2 regions of the Paenibacillus sp. FSL R7-0198 genome follow, and region 1 is predicted to be linked to the other one. Evidence: riboswitches for the same ligand, from Rfam matches in the RefSeq annotation. Region 1 holds a riboswitch; the other holds the start of a gene.
The links. Region 1 has a riboswitch for glycine ahead of sdaAB (L-serine ammonia-lyase, iron-sulfur-dependent subunit beta). Riboswitches for the same ligand answer to the same signal wherever they lie in the genome.
Positions count from the first base shown of each region.

Region 2: linked by a shared signal. The riboswitch ahead of gcvT (glycine cleavage system aminomethyltransferase GcvT) and the one ahead of sdaAB (L-serine ammonia-lyase, iron-sulfur-dependent subunit beta) in region 1 are both predicted to bind glycine.

Region 1 covers NZ_JBBOCB010000001.1:4,201,213-4,208,700, reverse strand. Annotated here, with positions in the region: gene MKY87_RS18355 (PadR family transcriptional regulator) at 1-4, opposite strand, end outside; gene MKY87_RS18350 (YhgE/Pip domain-containing protein) at 59-1,273, opposite strand; gene sdaAA (L-serine ammonia-lyase, iron-sulfur-dependent, subunit alpha) at 1,538-2,476, opposite strand; gene sdaAB (L-serine ammonia-lyase, iron-sulfur-dependent subunit beta) at 2,466-3,155, opposite strand; glycine riboswitch at 3,268-3,403, opposite strand; glycine riboswitch at 3,408-3,532, opposite strand; gene MKY87_RS18335 (phosphotransferase enzyme family protein) at 3,888-4,904, opposite strand; gene pstB (phosphate ABC transporter ATP-binding protein PstB) at 5,104-5,859, opposite strand; gene pstA (phosphate ABC transporter permease PstA) at 5,872-6,759, opposite strand; gene pstC (phosphate ABC transporter permease subunit PstC) at 6,762-7,488, opposite strand, start outside.
Region 2 covers NZ_JBBOCB010000001.1:2,037,604-2,045,091, reverse strand. Annotated here, with positions in the region: gene gcvPB (aminomethyl-transferring glycine dehydrogenase subunit GcvPB) at 1-105, opposite strand, end outside; gene gcvPA (aminomethyl-transferring glycine dehydrogenase subunit GcvPA) at 243-1,598, opposite strand; gene gcvT (glycine cleavage system aminomethyltransferase GcvT) at 1,595-2,731, opposite strand; glycine riboswitch at 2,948-3,048, opposite strand; glycine riboswitch at 3,052-3,174, opposite strand; gene gcvH (glycine cleavage system protein GcvH) at 3,520-3,912, shown strand; gene MKY87_RS08715 (PTS mannitol transporter subunit IICB) at 4,333-5,787, shown strand; gene MKY87_RS08710 (BglG family transcription antiterminator) at 5,826-7,488, shown strand, end outside.

The DNA of each region.
Region 1 (7,488 bases):
TCATCGGTGCACCGCTCCTTTCCATTCCTCTTAACGTATCACAATCAGCCCCCCATATTCAATGATCGGATGAAGACACGGATGCTTCCAGAGAAGAAGGTACAGTAGCAATCTGTTTCTCCCTGTGAGATTCAGAAATTGCCGGGCCGGAACGTCTGATCCAGATGCTAAGGGCACCCAGAGTTAGCGTTGTAACCCCTATTGCTGCAAGGAACAATACATCCCTGCCGATCCCGTTTCCTCCAAGCACAAGGTTCGTCATCCCCTCTACGGCATAGGTCGCCGGTAGATACTGACCGATCCCTTGGTAGAACTCAGACATTACATCACGCGGAATTGTTGAGCCCGAGGACAACATCAGCAGAGGCAACAGCGCACTGTTTAACCAAGCCCCAGCATTGCCAAGCAACAACAAGCTCAACTGAGCCATGAGTATAAAAGATATGGTGACCAGCAACTGGAACAGCCATAACATGAACCAACCGTCTGCTGACGATACCCCCATAACATGCATCATCCCCGATCCAACGAGCGAAACAATAAATGCAGCACCAAGATTAACGATGTTGCGGGCCCAGAAACGCTCCCATTTCCCTGCCCTTCCACTCAGTTCACCAGACACTTTTTGCAGATTCATGCCAAGCAACATCGCTCCGGTAAACGTAGCCGTTACAATCAACATCGGTACCATGGAGAAAGCAAAATTATCAACAGGATTCAGTCGCTCCACCTCTGCCTCCACGCGTGAAGACAACCCTACCGCAAGCGCATCGGACTGATCAGCAGTCATACCGGACTGATTCAGCACTCCGCGAATGCCATTCTCTTGTACTTCACGGTTCAACGTCGCTGTAACTTGTGCGGCTACGTTCTGCATCACACTTTTCACGGTAGCCACGTTTGATTCGTTCATCACATACTTAACTGCAATCGGCTTCGACAAGTCTTCTGCCTGCTGCATGAAACCTGATGGAATCTCAATAATCATGTACACATCCCGATCCGTTAACATCTGTCGTGCTTCTTGCATCGATTCAGATGGTTTGATCTCGAAATTAAGACCTGCCGCCAAAGACTCGGCTACCGGTTCAGCCGCTACCCCATCTTCATTCACGATGGTGACAGCTAGCTCAGTCATTCTCTCATTAACCTGATCATATCCACTAAGCCAGATGATGTTAAAAAAAACCTGGAACAGCACGGCCGTAATTAAACCTACAATGGTGGCTCCGTTTTTCAAAAACAGTAGACTCGTCTGGAAAATTCCTTTCATTCTATCCATCTCCTTTAATTTTGTTTCGCTCTCATATATATCGTATTGATATATGACAATAGTTAATATATCAATACGATATATATGTCGTCAATGTTTTTTGTTTTTCTTCGTTGGAAAAAGACAAAAAAAAGCCGATACATCTCTTCACCAGGAAGGTATGTATCGGCTTTTCGTATCATGTAAGGAACTCTTCTTCACCTCTAATAATCAAGGCTCATGGTATCACGAGTTAGTGTTAGATTTAATTCATATCAATCCTATTTATGCCTTAGGTTCTACGTCATTTTCAGCAGGAGACTCCTGCTCAGGCTCTGCACGCTTTGCCTTTGGTTTAGCCAACTTCTGCATCATTTTGCGGCCGGTTGGTGTCTGGGCCAACCCGCCCTGGGCTGTCTCCCGATGGCGGCTCGGCATCGCGCTGCCTACTTCCAGCATGACGTCGATGACTTCGTCTGACGGAATGGCGCTACGCACTCCGGCCAGGGCCATGTCAGCCGCAGCCAGCGCCGTAACCGCACCCAGTCCATTACGGACGATGCAAGGAATTTCAACGAGGCCTGCAACCGGATCGCAGATCAGGCCCAGTGTATTTTTTAACGCCAAACCAACGGCATGAACTACCTGTTCCGGTGTACCTCCACGCAGTTCAACCATGGCACCCGCAGCCATGCCGATAGCTGAACCCACTTCCGCCTGGCAGCCACCTTCGGCACCGGAGATAAATGAATTGTTGGCAATAACATAACCAATCGCTCCCGCACAGAACAACCCGTTCACCAAATGTTCGTCCGTCCAGCCAAACCGCTCTTGTGAACTGATAAACACACCCGGGATAATGCCACAGGAACCAGCTGTTGGTGTTGCCACGATCCGACCCATGGAGGCATTCACTTCAGATACACACAGGGCATACGCCATGGCAAGTGCGGAAGCATCTCCTGAACAAGTCTCACCCTTGCGAATGTACTCGGCCATTTTTTTCCCGTCCCCACCGGTTAACCCACTGCGTGATGTTGTATCTTCCGTTAACCCTTTGCGTACCGCTTCCTTCATCACCTGATAATATTCAGACATCTGCTTCACAACATCCGCTTCCGGTGTATTGGTCTCCTGAACCTGCTCCTCGATCATCAGCTGAGCAATGGTTTTGGATTCCGCTGTACAGATCGTATTCAGTTCGTGTAAATGTTTAAATCGCATCCGAATCAACTCCTCTCTTCAAATCAATGACACGAATGTCTAACACATGGTCCAGCTCCCTTAGACGCTTGAGCATATCAGGATTAGGCACACCATCCATTTCCATCGCGGTAAGTGCTTCGCCATCACGGGCTTTCCGGTCCACCTGCATATAGCCGATGTTAACCCCGGATGAACTGATCGTGGACGTTACCGATGCAAGCACCCCTGCCTTGTCTGCATGTCGCAGAACGAGTGTTGGAAACTCACCACTAATCTGAACACGAAAATCATTCATCGCATGCACCGATACACTGCCACCACCAATGGATGCACCGATTAAGGAGCAGGCACGTTCTCCATGCCACAACTCAATTTTGACCGTATTCGGATGAGGAGCAGGCAGGCCACTTGTATAAAACTCAACCTCCATGCCTGCTTCCTCTGCGTATTGCTCTGCATCCGGGATACGTGGATCGTCTGTGACATAGTCCAAAAGACCGCCGATCAGTGCCAGATCTGTTCCGTGCCCCTGATAGGTGTCAGCGAATGAACCGTATAACGTCAGCCGGGCACGTTCTGGCGTACATCCCAGCCACTGACGAGCGATTCTTCCCAGCCTTGCCGCTCCAGCTGTATGTGAACTTGAAGGCCCTGTCATGGACGGACCAATAATTGAGAAAACATCTTTAAATCGCACTTTATAACCCTCCAATTGTATTCGTCATTTACATCCAGAATCTAATCCATATTGTTCCTTATTTACTGAATGATGACATCAAAAAAGGACAGAAGAAGGCCTCAGGCCCTCTCTCTGTCCTCGATACCTGAGAGTTTCACGATCAGCAGTGTCTCACGACAAGGTGCATTGCCTGCGATTACAGACAAGTTCACCGGTCTGACTGATCATATACCCCTTGGGTGGCGCAGTTCGCGCACTCTCCAGAGTTGCGTCCAACGATGGTACATTTACCTGAGAGATTAACCACTGCGCCGGGTGCGCAGCAGCTTGCTCCTTCGGTGCCTGAGCACTAGCCATTTTGCTCGGCTAATCCAGATCTCTCCCGCTCGTTATCATCCGCTATATGGAACCATTCTGAGCTTATGTCAGAACAGTCATGGAAGTCATTAATTTCTTCTTCATTAAGATTAATCGACCGGAAGATCAGTGTCAACAAACTTGACGATTTCTTTGGATGTATTTCCTTCATTTTCGATTGAACCGATGAAAACCAGAATATTTTGTCAGCTTTCATTACATTAATACGTTAAAAAGATCTTTTAAACAGCTCATTTCGTTCTACTTCAATCAATGATGTGCTTACTATTATTTATGATATTGTCCATGAAACCGTTCGGGTATTCAGGCAACCATAATCTTTGATCCACACTGCTCACTAACCCATCCGAGTCTGCACATCTGGATTATAATTCACAATTCGTAGAAGATACTCTTGTTCTGTACATAAGGTCTGCAATACTTGCTGCATAGCTTCGGCATGCGATCTTTCATCCATTCGTGCCTCGACTCATTCGCCATCTGAAAGGCATAATAACCCAGTGTAAAGATCAACATGAACCCTTCCATTAATCGGATATCACGATCCGTCAGTGGCGCGATCTGTTGGGTATAACCGGATAAGAATATGTCACGTTCCTCCCGATTAAACATAAGTGCTGCCCCTCCGGCATCAAAAAGATAATAACCATAACCGTGTAGACAAAAATCAATCATGGATATCCCCTGATCCGTTATCAGCAGATTGTTGCGAGTAATATCCCCATGAATGATCCCCCATGTCCCTGCGTGCTGCGGGTATGTTTCTAACTGTTCATTAATGTTCTCAAACGTCTCACGAAGCAGATCGAAGTCTTCCGTTGTAAAAATCCCAAGTCGGACGCCTTCCTCCAGCTGCCCTAGCATGACCAAGTTCTCATGGATGTTGCCATATGCCGGCCGCACCTTTGTTCGATCTGTCTGATTCTGCTCACGCCCATATTGATGAAGCATCTGCAGTTGTGCCCCCAGATCATAGATCTGCTCTGTTGTCAGGCGTTCTCCCTGCTGGATGTCCCTTCCCTCAATCCACTCCAGTACTGTACAGCAGATTTCTTTACCCGCTTCACTTTTCCATACCGTGACCCAGTCTCCCGATACATTCCGTACCGGATGCTGCACGCGCAATGCCGTCGTTGCATTTAACTCATGAAGCAGGTTCATCTCTGCCTCCAGCGCAGGAAGCGTATGCTGAATGCCTGTCATACTTGCATATGCGGCTTGATGGATACGTAGCAGATACTTCTGCCCGCTTGCTTCATCGACGACATGATACGTCAGATTCTCATTATGACGAATATATGAAACGACAGGTTTCTCAATAGTGTAGTTCTGTATAATCTGAGCTGCCATATGGTCGTAAGACATCTGATCCGTAGTGATTATCAACATCTCCTTCGAAGTCATGTAAACGTTCTCTTCACACTAAATATCGTAGCATAATGTTTATCCCGCATACAGAAAATCCCACTAAAATTATAAATTAAAAAAGCACAACCCCCGAACAACCGTCCAGGCATTGTGCTTTCTTTTGTCTCTATTAGTTCTTTATCTCTCTGTCTATTACTCTATGTTACACTCCATGATCCAATTAACCGAAACGTCCCATAATGTATTCTTGCGTCAGACGATTGTCCGGGTTCGTGAAAATATGCTCTGTATCCCCGTGCTCAATCATGCTTCCCAGATAGAAATAAGCTGTGTAATCCGAGATGCGTGCCGCCTGCTGCATGTTATGGGTAACAATAACAATCCGCAGCTCCTTCTTGAGCTCGGTAATCAACTCTTCAACTTTACCCGTAGATACCGGGTCAAGTGCAGATGCCGGCTCATCGAGCAGCAGAATCTGTGGTTCAACAGACAAAGCGCGAGCGATACATAGGCGCTGCTGTTGTCCGCCAGAGAGAGACAGAGCTGACTCATGCAGTCTGTCTTTCACTTCGTCCCAGAGCGCAGCACGACGCAAACTTTTTTCCACAATTTCATCCAGTGCCTTCTTACTCTTCGTACCGCGGTAGCGGGGGCCAAACGCGATATTGTTGTAGATGGACTTATGAAAAGGGTTCGGCTTCTGCCACACCATGCCAATCTTCTGGCGAAGCTTGATTACATCGGTTCCAGGCTCATTCAGATCGTTACCGTCCATCCAGATATGTCCCTCTGTACGGGAACCGGCAATCTCGTCGTTCATCCGGTTCAGCGACCGGAGGAACGTGGATTTACCGCAACCAGACGGCCCAATAAGAGCCGTTACGCTTGCTTCAGGAAACGTCAGGCTAATCTGCTTGACCGCCTGGAAATGTCCATAATATATGCTTAACTGTTCCGTACCAAAAGGTATGGCCATGTTGGTTCCTCCTTATTTCGAAGCTGTCATGCGGCGGAATACAACCCGACCGATCCAGCGTGCACTTAGATTGAACGCCAGCACGAGAATGACAAGCACGGCGGATGCCCCTGCTGCCACTTCTTTGGAATCTGGTCCAATACCTTCACTATTCACTTTCCAGATATGGACAGCAAGTGTCTCTGCCGGACGGAAAGGATTAAGCGGTGACCTTGGACTCGTCGGATTCCAATCTGTAAAGTCCAATGGTGGACTACTCATACCTGCGGTGAACATCAGCGCGGCTGCTTCACCGAAGATCCGGCCCGATGCCAGGATCGTACCCGTAATCAAGCTCGGCAATGCCACAGGCAGCAGAATGGAAGTGATAATCTTCCACTTGGACAGTCCAAGCGCCAGACCTGCTTCCTTCTGTTCCTTCGGAACGGCCCGGAAGGCCTGCTCCGTTGTCCGTACCATCAGTGGCAAGTTAAAGATCGCCAGAGCCAAGGCACCCGAGATCAGGGAGAAACCAAGACCAAATTGATTTACTAGCAGCAAGAGACCAAACAAACCGATAACGATGGATGGGAATGATGACAATACTTCAACGACCAGACGAATGAAGCTGGTAATCTTGCCTGGTTTGGCGTATTCCGCCATGTAAATCCCGCCACCCCATCCGAGTGGAATGGTAACAATCAAGGTCAGGACAAGCAAGAATACGGAGTTGAAGAGCTGTGGACCAATCCCGCCGCCACCCTTAAGCAACTGTGGTGCGCTTGTCAGGAAGTTCCAACTGATATGTCCAATACCTCTATACATGATGAAGCCAAGCAGACCGAGCAATAAAATAACAATGAACAGGGCCAGTACAACGATAACGGATGTTGCAATTTTATCTACCGTCTTTGCCTTCATTTTCATACCCGGTTTCTCCTTTCAAGCAGGCGAACCAGAATGACGAAGACAAATGTCATCACCAACAGGACAAGCGCCATACTCCACAGTGCATTGTTATGAACAGAACCCATCGTGGTGTTACCCATGCTGAGAGTAATTACACTTGTTAATGTTGAAGCTGATTCGAGCAAGGATGTTGGAACATGCGGTGCATTACCAATAACCATCTGTACAGCAAGAGCTTCACCAAACGCACGAGCCATACCCAAAACGACACCTGTCAACAAAGCTGGCAAAGTCGTTGGAATAATGACACGGTAGATGGTTTGCCAGCGAGTGGCACCCAGTGCATAGGAGGATTCACGTAATCCTTTTGGCAATGCGGACAATGCATCTGCCATAATACTTGTCACCGTAGGGAGAATCATTACCGCGAGAACAAGACATCCGGCTGCAATCCCGACGCCTGTTCCACCAAAGATACTGCGAAGCAAGGGTACGATGACACTCAGTCCGATAAATCCGTACACAACGGATGGAATTCCGGACAAGAGCTCAATCGCAGGCTGCAAGATTTTTTTCCCTTTACCCGGGACAATCTCTGTCATGAAGAGCGCTGCACACAGGCCAAGCGGACTTGCGATCAATGCTGCAAGCAAGGTTGTAATGAAAGAACCTGTAATGAACGGCAATGCCCCATAGAAAGCAGGTTCCCCCGTTGGATTCCACGTTTTCCCACCAAGGAAT
Region 2 (7,488 bases), 2.2 Mb from region 1:
ACGGAGCATTTCCCGGGGAATCAACGTATCGGCAGCCTGACGAGGAACATCACATTCTGGCAAGGAATAAGCGACACGTCCAGGGCTGCTGAGTTCAAAAATCAATGATTGTTCCGGAGCAGGAGATAAGGTCTGTGCACTGAATGTTGTATCTGTCTCAGATTGAGCCGAAGTGGAGAAAGAGGTACCTGTTACCGATTGTCCTTGTACCGATGTTGTCGTTGTCGTCGTCGTTTCCTGAGTCACAGTGATCCCTCCAATGCTCGTGCGAATTCGTCAATCTCTTCCTTAGTGCGCCGTTCCGTAACAGCAATCAGCATATGTCCGGCAAGCTCCGGATAATCACGTCCGAGTTCGTAGCCACCAATAAAGCCTGCATCCAGCAGTTTCAACTGAAGAGTATCCAAGTCTGTTCCTTCAGGAAGTTTAATCACAAACTCATTAAATGTTGGTGCATTAAAAGTAAGGCCAACTCCAGGAATTGCAGTTAATGTATTCAGGGTGTAATGACTCTTTTGCAAATTCAGATCCGCGACATCGATCATGCCCTGTTTACCCATGATGGACATGTACACAGATGCGCTGAGTGCAAGCAAAGCCTGGTTGGAACAGATGTTGGATGTCGCCTTTTCGCGGCGGATGTGCTGTTCACGTGCTTGCAGTGTGAGTACAAAACCACGCTTGCCGTTGCGATCGGTGGTCTGGCCTACAATTCGGCCAGGAATTCGGCGCATATGAGGCTGGGATACGGCGAAATATCCGCATGTCGGGCCGCCGAGTGAAGCGGCGATGCCGAGGGGCTGCGCATCACCTACAACGATGTCAGCACCCAGCTTGCCTGGGGCTTCCAGCAGACCCAGCGATAGCGGGTTGGCACTTACAACGAGCAGGCCCTTGTGCGCATGCACGAGGTCGGCAGCCTGCTTCACATTTTCCACAGCACCAAAGAAGTTCGGACTCTGGATCATGACAGCAGCGGTATCGTCCGATATGGCGGCTTGCAGAGCATCCCAGTCAGTTACTCCATCCTTATAACCAATCTCGACAATCTCCAGACTTAATCCGTGCGCATATGCCTGCAATACCTGACGGGCTTCCGGATGAACGGTACGGGATACGATGAGCTGTTTGCGACGAGTTGCCGCTGCGGCCAGATTACCTGCTTCTGCAAAGGCAGTTGCGCCGTCATACATACTGGCATTGGCTACAGCCATACCGGTTAATTCACAGATGTAGGATTGAAATTCGAAAATGGCCTGTAGTTCACCTTGGCTGATCTCAGGCTGATAAGGTGTGTAGGCGGTGTAGAACTCGGAACGGGAAATGACATGATTGATAACGGAAGGAACATGATGATCGTATATGCCTGCGCCGAGGAAGCTGGCGTGTGTTTCGAAATTGGCGTTGGCACCAGCTTGTTTGGACATGTGACGTGTCAGCGCATATTCATCAAGTTTGGAGGATACGGGCAGCTCGCCCTGATAACGAATCTCCTGCGGAATGTCCTGAAACAGTTCCTCCAGCGTATCCACACCGATGGTTGCGAGCATGGCGCTCTGATCTTGCTCGGTCATGGGAATGTAACGGTGCTTGCTCATGCTTGATCAGCTCCTTGAGTAGGTGTCTTTGACGTACGTGTCCGTTTATGAAAAGGGGTCTTCACAACCTCGGCTTTTAGTTTCTTGCCGCGGATCTCAATCTCAAGCGGGGTTCCCAGCGCAGCGTATTTACTGTCGATGAGAGCAAGCCCCAGATTACGCTTCAATGTAGGTGATTGCGTGCCTGTTGTTACTTCACCAATCTGTACGCCTTCGGCGTAAATCGGATAGTGGGGGCGGGGAATACCACGCTCCAGCACTTCGATGCCGACCAATTTGCGGGCAGGCCCGTCATTTTTTTGCTGTAACAAGGCTTCGTATCCGATAAAAGGTCCGGCATTCAGCTTCACAAACATGCCTACGCCAGCTTCGAGCGGAGAGATGGTTGCCGACAATTCCTGTCCATACAGGGGGAGCCTTGCTTCAAAGCGCAGTGTATCCCGGGCACCAAGTCCGGTTGGTACGAGTCCGTGACCTTCTCCGGCTTGCATTAATCCATTCCAGACCACAGCGGCCTGATCTGCAGGTACATATAGTTCAAAGCCGTCCTCACCGGTATAACCTGTACGGGACAACAGTAATTTAACGCCGCATACCTCTGCCTGCTGTACAAAACGGAAAGGCTCAATCGAGGATATATCCGTATCTGTAACTTTCCCGATAATGTCTACAGCCAGTGGACCTTGCAAGGCGAGCAGCGCCGTCTGCTCCGAATCGTTGGTCATGCTTACGCCAGGGATCAGGTGCTCTTGCAGCCACGCCCAATCCTTGTCGATGTTAGAGGCGTTAACAACGAGCATGTAATGCTGATCTTCCAGCTTATACACGAGCAGATCATCCACCACACCGCCATCTGGGTAACACATCAGGGTGTACTGGGCTTGACCGGGAATCAGCGTGGTCACATCATTGGTCGTCATTTGTTGCAAAAAAACTTCAGCCTGCTCACCCTGTACTGTGAATTCGCCCATATGGGATACATCAAACAGTCCAGCACGCTCACGCACCGCTTCATGTTCTTTCTGGATTCCGCTAAATTGCACTGGAAGCTCCCAGCCTCCAAAATCAATGCACCGTACGCCTTCGTATTGCTGATACAGTGGGAAGAGTGGTGTTCTAAGCAAATCGGACATCAAATCACCTCGTCATGGGCCGTCAACCGGCCGGATATACAATCGTGGATCAATGAACCAGGGTATTTTTACATTTTTCAGCAGAGATTTTTCGTAGATAAGTATGGTAAGGCAGCTATGACAGCGCCGTTCTACATCCTGTTTTTCGTTTTTTGGGAAAAAGGAAAAGGACAGGCCAAAGAATCGGCATGCCAAGTAGCACGCTGTATTCTAAGGCTCTGTCCCTTGTACCTGAGAGTTACCCCGCTGCCTTGTGCAGCAGGTTTCCCCTTGGGTGATCATAACGCCCGCTCAGGGCGAATAGATGCTCTCCAGAGTTGCGTCCCGTAAAAGTCCTTTTGCCTGAGAGATTCACCCCCGCTTATCGGTGGTTTACTCCTTCGGCGTTACCTCATGTACATCCCGAATCGGGTGTCACGGGTAATCTCTCCCTTTACATTCATCCGCGGGTATAACATAGTCCAATAAACACATTTACTCCTCTCATTAAAACGTGAATCCACTACCGATGTCAAGAACGATGTCATATATCATAACTAAAAAACCGAATATTTAATTTATCTTAAATGTTATTGTTCGTGTATTTAAAAAGACTGCGCTTACTATTCTAATATTCACCAGTATATGAAGAAAGAGTGTAATCGGGTTACAGGATTTAGAGGTGATCAATAAATAAATTGTGAGGTATCTTGACATTTGAATCAAAAATATCATACGCTATGTTCTGGGAAAAAGGTTAAGGTCAAAGAACGCATGCACTCATTTAATGAAAAGCGAGGCGGATATCGATGAGCGAATTGAAAAGTGATTTCCTGTACAGTGAAGAGCACGAATGGGTGCAAACCGTAGGGGAGGATACTGTACGTATTGGCATTACCGAGTTCGCGCAGCATCAGCTGGGTGACATTGTGTTTGTGGAATTGCCTGACCTTGAAACCAATGTAAAAGCAGAGGACAGCATTGGAACGATCGAATCGGTCAAAACGGTTTCGGACTTGTTTTCTCCCGTCACTGGTTCAATTATTGCAGTGAATGATTCGTTGCAGGACTCCCCTGAACTTGTCAACAGCTCTCCATACGAGGAAGGCTGGATGATTGAAATCCGTGTTGAGGGAGATCTGACAGCAGCATTGTCTACATTGATGAATGCAGACGCGTATCGTAAACATACGGAAGAATAGTATCAACGAACTTGTACTTATTAACATACATTTTATAAACAAAATGAGATCTGCTTCATATTGTTTCGACCTGTGTGAGCCTGAGGCTTGCACAGGTTTTTTGTGCTTTCCGAGAATGGTTTCCAATGCGGATTGAAGCAGATTGTGGATGTGAATCGCCTGATTAGACCAAGCTATAGGTTAGAAATTGATTTTGGAAATGATAAAAGTCATAGGCAAGAAAAGCCTTGTGTACCAATGGGTTCAGCCATTATGCATCAATTAAAACGATTACATAACCTAATGTTGTCATCATTGTTCATGACGAAAGTACGCTTTCATTTCATTGAACAGGAGAGCATTCTCGCTTAGGATTACAGCAGGGGAGAAATGATACCCCTTTCATAAATCATAATGACTTGATCCAAGGAGGATAATACAATGAGTAATTTGGACCAATCGTCCAATTCCAAAGGTGGGCTACGGGTAGGTGTTCAGCGTTTTGGCCGATTCCTGAGTGGTATGGTCATGCCGAATATGGGAGCGTTTATTGCCTGGGGATTAATTACGGCTCTGTTCATTCCAACAGGCTGGTTCCCTAACGAGACGCTTGCGCAGCTAGTCGATCCGATGATCAAATATTTGCTGCCACTGTTAATTGGTTACACCGGGGGTACGATGGTGCATGGTCAGCGTGGTGGTGTCGTGGGTGCCATTATGACCATCGGGGTCATCGTGGGTAGTGATATCCCGATGTTCCTAGGTGCCATGATTGCCGGACCACTGGCAGCATGGATCATCAAAAAGTTTGATAAATCGATCGAAGGTAAAGTTAGAGCCGGATTTGAAATGCTGGTTAACAACTTTTCAGCCGGTATTATTGGCGGGATCTTGGGGATTTTTGCGCTACTGGGCATCGGGCCTGCTGTAGAAGCAATTAGCAAAGTATTATCTGCCGGGGTACAAGGCTTAATGAATCTTGGTTTGCTGCCGCTGGTCAACCTAATCATTGAACCAGGTAAAGTATTGTTCCTGAACAATGCAATCAACCACGGGATTCTGACACCAATTGCAACAGATCAAGCGAGAGAGTTAGGGCAATCCGTATTATACATGCTTGAATCGAACCCGGGTCCGGGACTTGGTATCTTGCTTGCTTACTGTTTCTTCGGACGCGGAATGGCCAAATCTTCTGCACCAGGTGCCGTTATCATTCATTTCTTCGGGGGAATTCATGAGATCTACTTCCCTTACATTTTGATGAGACCGATTCTGATTCTTGCCGCAATTGCGGGTGGCGTCGCAGGTACATTAACATTTATGCTCACCGGAGCAGGACTTGTTTCAGCACCATCACCGGGTAGTATTATCGCGTATTTCCTCTTAACACCGAAAGGTGGATACCTGCCAATGCTTGCAGGGGTGCTTGTAGCAGCCGTCGTTTCCTTCCTGGTAGCAGCAGTGTTGCTGAAAACGGGTAAACAAAAGGACGAAGATCTGGAGTCCGCATCCAGTCGGATGAAAGACATGAAGAGTCAAGGAACCGTGCCAAACGCTGGCATTACGGCTAATCATCGTGAAGCAGACAGAGCCGCAGATATGGCTTCTTCTACAGTCAAAACAGACGTGAAGAAAATTGTCTTCTCCTGTGATGCAGGCATGGGGTCGAGTGCCATGGGTGCTTCCATTCTGCGCAAGAAGATGAAGGCAGAGGGGATTGACGTTACGGTGACCAATACGGCTATCAGTGATATCCCGCCGGATGCAGATGTGGTCATCACACAACAAATATTAACCGATCGTGCCCGCTCCGTTGCGCCGAACGCAGAACATATATCCATCGACAACTTCCTAAAAAGCCCGGAATACGATGCGCTCGTTGAACGTCTAAAGTAATTGCACGCATTCGTTTTCCCTGAGCCGGAGGCTGAGATATGAGTATTACCAAAAGACAACGTGAAATCGTGGAGTTTCTGCTGGAGCATCCACATGAAGTCACTGCCGGCGAAATCGCCGTTGAAGTTAAGGTCAGTACCCGAACAGTTCACCGGGAGCTGCAAATGATTGAACAATGGCTTGAACCTTTGGGCATGAAGCTGGAAAAAAAATCAGGAACCGGTATCCGAATTGATGCCGGTTCCGATGATCTGGCTGTATTGCGCCATCAACTAGAGGGTAAAGAATATGTAGAGTTTACGCCGGAAGAGCGTAAGCTCTTCATGCTTTGCATCCTGCTGGATGAACCGGAGCCTGTAAAGTTACTCGCCTTGGCTTCGGATCTGAAAGTGACCGTATCCACCGTAACCACTGATCTGGACGATCTGGAGTCACGAATTCGTCAGGCGGGACTGAAGCTGGTTCGCAGACGTGGATATGGCGTCAAGATTAACGGAAGTGAGACGATTCATCGCACAGCCATAGCTGCACTTGCTCTCGAATTTCTGGATGAGTCCGACCTATTCGGAAGACAGCCAGAACAGGGAGGCTCCATCGTAAACCAAAAACTGTTGGATATGATTGGGCACGGTGATGTGCTTACGGTCGAGAATGCGTTATGGCAACCAGATATCGAATGGCTGGAGAACATCCCGGAACGCCAATACATGAAGTTGCTGATTCAATTATCCGTAGCGGTTGTACGGATTCGTAAAGGCTTTGGCATTGGCCGTATACCTCCCCTGGTGAACAAGGTAGATGAAGTCGCAGAGCAGGATGAAATGAAGGTTCCACCTTATATGGCTTCCCGCTTGTGTGGTGTGTTATCCACCCAGCTGGGGCTGACATTCTCCCAAGATGAGCAAGCTTATTTTCATAGACTATTAATTGAGACAGAGCAGCGGATTCACTCTTCGCGGCTGTTGCCAATAGACGACTTGATTTTACTGGACAGGGTACATTCACTGATTGATCAGATGCAAGCGAGAACGCATTACGCCTTTCATGAGGATCGTTTGCTTCGTGAAGGTTTGCTTGGTCACATGCAACCTGTAATGGAGCGAATTGAAGGACAACAGATGATTCGTAATCCGCTTTTGCAGCAGATTCGCAAGGATTATGATTCCCTCTTTGAAGAGGTTAAACAATCCGTGCATCAAGCTTGGCCAGGTACAGAAGTTCCTGATGAGGAAATTGGTTTCCTGGTCATGCATTTTGGAGCTTCCATCGAGAGGTTACGTGCATTGAAACGGGAGATCAGAGCGATCATCGTGTGTACAAGCGGAATTGGATCATCACGCATGCTTTCCAGCCGATTATCCAAGGAGATTCCCGAGATTCGGATCATGGATAGCGTGTCCTGGTACGAGGCTGCCCGGATACCTACAGATCAATATGATCTTGTCTTATCTACTGTTGATCTGCCGATGGATGAGCATCAGTATTACAAAGTGAGTCCACTGCTTACTGCGGAAGAGAGTGAACGTCTGCGTCATTTTATCCGAACAACAACATTACAACGACAGCATAATAAGCCCCGTGAAACAGAGGTTCAGACGACAAGTCGTTACTCTGACCCTGATGGAATGGAAGCTATTTTAGTTGAAATCGTCCGAATTATTGGCAAGTTTCAGGTGTACCCGCTGGATAATCAGGACATCG